DNA from 2 places in the Companilactobacillus sp. genome. Region 2 is predicted to be linked to the other one. Evidence: predicted binding sites of a transcription regulator. Region 2 holds the regulator's gene; the other holds the start of a gene.
What was found. The regulator NrdR, encoded in region 2, represses ribonucleotide reductase genes. The targets are predictions, from matches to a motif close to ACACNATATATNGTGT.
Positions count from the first base shown of each region.

Region 1: a site for NrdR is predicted at 1,954-1,969, ahead of nrdH (glutaredoxin-like protein NrdH). Genes of this name have one in related genera too.

Region 1 is NZ_JAKVLR010000001.1:1,747,211-1,750,635, forward strand. It holds gene nrdE (class 1b ribonucleoside-diphosphate reductase subunit alpha) at 1-1,285, opposite strand, end outside; gene nrdI (class Ib ribonucleoside-diphosphate reductase assembly flavoprotein NrdI) at 1,272-1,646, opposite strand; gene nrdH (glutaredoxin-like protein NrdH) at 1,651-1,881, opposite strand; gene LKF16_RS08335 (LVIS_2131 family protein) at 2,145-2,771, shown strand; gene LKF16_RS08340 (DUF2187 domain-containing protein) at 2,867-3,076, opposite strand; gene LKF16_RS08345 (guanylate kinase) at 3,167-3,425, shown strand, end outside.
Region 2 is NZ_JAKVLR010000001.1:99,930-103,354, reverse strand. It holds gene dnaI (primosomal protein DnaI) at 1-268, opposite strand, end outside; gene LKF16_RS00470 (replication initiation and membrane attachment family protein) at 271-1,638, opposite strand; gene nrdR (transcriptional regulator NrdR) at 1,650-2,132, opposite strand; gene coaE (dephospho-CoA kinase) at 2,153-2,746, opposite strand; gene mutM (DNA-formamidopyrimidine glycosylase) at 2,743-3,425, opposite strand, start outside.

The DNA.
Region 1 (3,425 bases), 1.6 Mb from region 2:
TACCAAAATCAGGACTCTTCATCATATTCAAAATGTTAGTTGAACCAAGGTTACAACTAACGTCTGTTCCCATTTTGACGTATTCTTGTGCATCGTTGATCTCTGAAGGAACTTGTACTTGTTGGATCTCAGTACATAAGTTACTCATGATGATCTTACCGTCGATCGGATTTTCACGGTTAACCGTATCGATGTTCAAGACGTAAGGATAGCCAGATTCTTGTTGTAATTTACTGATCTCGTCTTCAAGTTCACGAGCTTCGATCTTGTATTTCTTGATACGGTCATCTTTGACCATGTCGTCGTATTCTTTAGTAATATCAACGTATGAGAAAGGTACACCGTAAACGCGTTCGACAGAGTATGGACTGAATAAGTACATATCTTTGTTCTCACGAACTAATTCGTAATACTTATCAGGTACGATCACACCTAGGGATAAAGTCTTAACACGGATTTTTTCATCAGCATTTTCTTTCTTAGCTGATAAAAAGTCGATAATATCTGGATGGAAAACGTTCAAGTAGACGGCACCAGCACCTTGACGTTGGCCAAGTTGGTTACTGTAACTAAATGAATCTTCCAATAACTTCATAACTGGCAAGACACCGGATGATGAGTTGTCGATCCCCTTGATAGGTGAACCAGATTCACGCAAGTTTGAAAGTGTGATCCCGACACCACCACCGATACGTGATAGTTGAAGTGCACTGTTAACGGTCCGTCCGATACTGTTCATATCATCGGTAACTTGCAATAGGAAACAAGATACGTATTCACCACGACGTTTACGTCCAGCATTCAAAAATGAAGGAGTAGCTGGTTGATAACGTTGAGCAATCATTTCAGTTGCTAATGATTTGGCGAGATCTTGATCTCCGTGAGCAAATAATAGGGCGTTAAAAAGGATTCTCATTTCATAGTTTTCAAGGTACAAGTCGCCATCGTTAGTCTTGATAACGTATTGGTTATAAAACTTGTAGGCTGCCATGAATGATTTGAATTGGAAATGTTGATCTAATAAATAGTTGTAGAGGTCTTCGATAAAATCAAATGGATATTCATCAACGACTTCTCTTTCAATAAAGTCCCCGTCTAACAAATAGTCGATATGGTCTTTGAATGAATCGAACTTCTTAGTGTTAGGGTTAACGTTTTCGTCAAAAAAAGCTTTGATAGCTTCTTGGTCTTTATTTAATGGAATCTTGTCATCAACAGGGATGTTGATCTCATTGTTTAATTTGAAATAATTTACTTTCTCAATGTCTAGGTTATTTAGCCCCAACTTCGTTCACTACTTTCTTGAAATTTTCTACGTCTTTGTCAGTACCGTTGAATTCGAATTCGAAGACAACAGGTACGTTTAATCCTTTAGCGATGTCTCTTGCTGTGTGATTATACAATGTATTGAAATTACGATTTCCGCCGCCTGCTACGCCGACGCAATTCTTAGCATTGTCTTTGTATTGAAGGAAATCAATTACAGGGTCCATCATATCATCATCGTATGCGGGTACGATGAGAATAAACGACCGACCCATTTCGTGAAACGGGTCGGCGTCATTGATTTGATATGCGTCCAAACCGGTTTTCTTGACGAATCGAACGGTTTGACCTGTAATTGAATAAAATGCGATGTCTACCATCGAGTTAGCCTACAAGTCCTTTTAGGCTATCTGGACGAAATCCGACGATTGGATCACTGTCAGCAGGCATAACTACAGGAACACTTTGATATCCTTGTTGTTTTAAATAATCAAGATATTGTGGTTGTTGGTTGATGTTACGTTCTTCAAATTGTACGTTATGTTCTTTTAAGTATCTCTTTGTCATTTTGCATTGCATGCAATTGTTTTTACTATATACGATTACGTTGTTCATAATGGTGGTCCCCTTTTGTTGAATGTTTCAAAGACTAGTATAAAACAATTAAAATGAAATGTAACGAGAAATATACTATATATTGTGGTCTACCTATTTTTTAATACACTATAAGGTGTGTCAAAATGCGTAAGGTCGCTATTTATAGCCTGATAAAAAAATTTCAATTTCGTAAATTGTCTGCCGTTTCGTGTTAGAATTATCTTATCAATTAGTAAGCAGCTTTTTATGAATAAATAACCAACGGATTTGAGGAGAAAATAATGAACGGATGGAACTTTATAGGGATACTCGCTTGGATTATTGTCATCGCTCTGTTATTCCTTGTTGTATTTAATATTAGAAATAGACATCTCAAAATTTTAGTCGAACACAAGACTAAAATCACCTGGAAGACTGTTTGTTTAGACGCATTGGAAATTCTAGTCGTCATAGTAGCCGTGATCGGAATGCTCTATGTTTCATTGTTTTCGAGAGTGGACTTGAACAACAAACAGGATATTGCCGTTAGTTACAAGTTTGAACCAATGATCATGCAAACGACTAAAGATGGTCAAGGCTATTACATCAAGATCGATAAGAACAGTTCAAATGGTTCGAATAATGTCTACCAATACTGGTTAGATAATTCGAAGTATTCTGTCTCTAGTCGTGAGGCTTCAATTTCGGATGGTACCTTGCCATTTAACGTATCTGGCGTTCACTTGAACTGGCCAATGAAGAAAATCAGCAAGATGGACCAGAAGTATCAATATGCTTACGTTGTTACGGCTGAAGCCAAATACAAGAGCAACTTCATTAATGGACTAGGGATGCGTGCTGGACATTATGCTTCTGAGTATCGTGTCTTGAGAGTTCCTGCTAGATCATTTATTAATTACGCAAAATAGAGCGTCTTAATTGTCATACTGCGATAATTTTGTATAATCAAAATAACAACAAAAAGAGGGCTAAATCAGCAATGATTTAGCCCTTTGTTTCCAAGTTATTTAGCTTTTGACATTTTCTTGGCACTAACAACGATCTTGTTGTTAAGTTCCATTTTGTTTGGATCGTCTTTTGGATCGTTTTTAACGATTTCAACTAGGGCAGAGTGTTCGTAGACTTTCTCAACTTTTCCCTGGAAGGCGTAATCCATATCCTCATCAACTTTACAGTCGTATGTTTCACCTATTTTAATATCTTCAATTTTCATAATTAAACTCCTAGAGTTATTTACTTAACAGATTAGTATCATAATATAGTAGTAAAGATTTTTCAAATCAAACGCAACAGGATGAACATCATGAACAATAAAATTATTGTAATAACTGGTGCTAGTGGCACTGGCAAAACCACGATCAGTCGATATTTAGAAGAAAAATACCACATTCCACACGTTGTGACTCATACAACCAGGCTTCCACGAGCTGGAGAGGTCAACGGAGTGGATTATTATTTCGAAACAGACGAAAGCTTTGAAAAAAATCATTTTTTGGAGCGAGTTGAATACAGCGGCAACAAGTATGGCTCGTCTGAAGAAGGATTAGAAGAAGCTTGGAAGA
Region 2 (3,425 bases):
AAGCCACTTCAATTTTGTGATTGCTGACAATTAGCTTGGGATCATAATTTTTAGTATATTCGCTGCCGTTCTTTTTTTGATTATAAAATTCGTATATTGCGGCCGCTGAAACGTCGATTCCTTCTTGACTGATTTGATCTTGGTTTTGTACCAAAAAGCTTTCTACATCGGGATCCTGTAGTGCTTCATTCATCAATTTTTGATAATCAGCATTGCTGAAACGATAATTCTTCAAGCCTGCCGCTAAAGCATCGCTAAATTTTTCCATAATTATTTACCTTTATTCCGTAATTTACGGAGCATTTCTAAACGATTTTGTTCCAGTTGAGAGTCATTTTTTTGTTCGACCGGCTTACTTTTGACCTTGGTCCAGTCAGTAGCCTGTTCGACCTTCCTTGGACCTTTGGAATAACGTCGTTGATTATTATTTTTACGGGGTCGATTTTGAAACTCAGTGATTCTCTTGAGAGCCGCTTCTGGTGTCGTAACGTTATTTTGCTTCCAGTCATTAGCAACGGTTTCCATGAATGCCAAAGTTAATGTTGGTGAGTTTTGCAAAATATAGTGCACCAAAATATTAAGAACTGGAATTGGCAATAATGAACGAGAAGATAAAGTCCGCAATGCCCTAGCTTCAGAATTACCCGTGAATCCGCCGAGACGATTTTTTTCGTCAGCCAGAAAATCAGCTGGCGGCATAGTTTTAGCCCGTTGCAATAGCAGTCGTTCAGGATCATTGCTGTTTGTTGTAACTGCCGATTGTTCGACAGGAGCCTGCTCTACTCGGGCGGATAAATTAGCTTTTCTTTCAAAACGATTCTGAACTAGACGTTTGAGTGCATCTGGATCGATTTCGTTAGTCGTGATATCAACAGTTTTACCAATCATTTCAATCATAGAAACATCGGGAACTCCGTAAAACTCATGCAAGCTGAGCAAAAGCTGTTGGTTTTCTAATAGATTCTCATGACTGACCTGATAAACTTGCTCCACTCTCTCGCAAATTAACTCAAAGTCAAAACTATCATCTTGAGTTGCATCCAATTGAGGTCTACCTTGCTTAGATACATTATTAAAATCAGTTTGAGCTTTTTGAACAGCATTTGGTTTATCGACGATGTCACTGTCGCTTAATTGAAATACTTGCATGAAGGTTTTTGAAACATTCTTCGAACCGTCTAAAACTGATTCTGACTGGTGATACTTATCGACCAATTTAGAATATTGATCTTCACCAATTTTTTCCAACAGAAAAATACTCATCAAGTCGTCTTCAAAAAAAACTTTTGGTGAATATGGTGGAAAAAGCTGATAAATATTAAACGTCCCAATCTCATCTGTCTTTGAATAAGTCGAAACCAAACTCAATGCTTCTAATTTTAGACGTTCTTGATAAAAAGTATTGATATCCATATCCAATAACGACAAAAGTATCGAGTGACTTTGACGATCAGTCACCAATTGTTTATTGGGGATTTGTTGCCAAAGCAATTGATAAATTCCAAAGGCACGAGTTCCAAGGAGCGGCAAGTATAAATCTGTCAATACTTGACGATCAACGTCGCTGATTTGACCATTGGGTAAACACCAATAGCCAGTCAAAGGAGTTAAATTATTTTTATTTGCATTTAAACTCACGCTGCTCCTCCTTATTTCTTAGAATCCTTCTTATCGCTCTTGTCATTTGCCATCATTTCTTGAACTTCATTCATAAATCCACTCATATCCTTGAATTCACGGTAAACACTGGCAAAACGAATGTAAGTTACGTCATCAACGTCAGCTAATTCCTTCATAACATATTCGCCAATTTCTTGAGACTTAACTTCATTTTCGCCGGTTGCACGAATCTTGTTTTCAACCCGGTCTACGATCGCATTCATTTGATCCATGGTAACTGGACGTTTTTCGGCAGCACGGACTAGGCCACGCAATAATTTTTCACGCCGAAATTCTTCACGATTTCCGTTCTTTTTAATTACTAAAAGCGGTGATTTCTCGATTCTTTCAAAAGTTGTAAATCGGGTGCCGCAAAATTCACATTCTCTTCTTCTACGAATGGCACGACCTTCATCGCTAGGTCGACTATCGACAACTTTTGACGAGTCATGGTGACAATGTGGACATATCATAAGCGTTCCTCTTTTCTATGTTAGAGCTGCTTTAACAATTGGCTGATTTCGTTTTTCAAACTAGCAATGTCATGCGAATTATCAAGTACATAATCAGCTAATTGTTTTTTCTCCGTCATCGGCATTTGTGAATTAATTTTATCTAAAGCGGCTTGTTTATTCAAATCATTTCGTTTCATCAAGCGTTCAAGTTGGATTTCCGGTTCAACATAAACTGCAATCGTAGCATCAAAATATTCCTGATAAGAACCCTCAAATAGCAGTTGGATCTCAAAAATATTGATCGTTGAACTTGAGTCTTTTTTTGCATCGTCAATTATTTGAACGATGGTTGACCTTAGTAACGGCCCCATAATATTATTCAATATTTTCAGCTGACGTTTATCAGAAAAAACAATGCGGCCTAATTTTTTTCGGTCAAGCGAGCCATTAGGTAAAAGGATGTGCTTGCTAAATTGTTTAACAACTTGTTTTAATCCTGGAGTACCGGGCTCAACTACCTGTCGGGCAACCTTGTCAGCATCAAAAATTCGGCATCCCAGTTCTTTAAAGATCTTTAAAACTGTAGTTTTTCCGGCTGCAATGCCCCCAGTCAAACCATAGATCTTACTCATTTGATCACCTGACAAGTTGGACAGAAGTGAGTTCCTCGTCCACCGACCTTGATCTTTTCGATTTCGGTTCCACATCTCGGACATGGAGTACCCTCTTTGCCATAAACTTTAAGTCGGTCTTGCATATTACCTTTGTGTCCATTGGCATCCAGATATGAACGAACTGTGGAACCACCAGATTCGATGGCCAGTTTGATTTCATCATTAGAACAATCGATGACCTTTTTGATGTCATCATCTGTCAGATGATTGGCAGGTGTTTCAGGGTGTATCTTTGACTGCCAAAGAACTTCATCAACATAAATATTTCCTAGGCCACTCATAACGGACTGGTCTAATAAGACCGTTTTGATATCCTTTCGATGCTTGATAATTCGAGGTTTAATATTTTCAAAGGTAAACCTGCTTGATAGCGGCTCAGGGCCTAACTTTTTCAACGATTTATTTTCATCCAAAGTGGCCGTCGGCCATAGTTGCATGCGACCGAATTTTCGCACGTCATTATAAATCAGCATTTCACCATCATCCAATGTAAAAATTGCATGAGAGTGTTTATCGATAGCTGTTTTATCAGCTGAAACACGGTACTTACCCTCCATCCGCAAATGACTGATGATGGTATATCCATTATCCAAATGGATCAACAAAAATTTAGCCCGACGTCCAACGTCGGTAATTT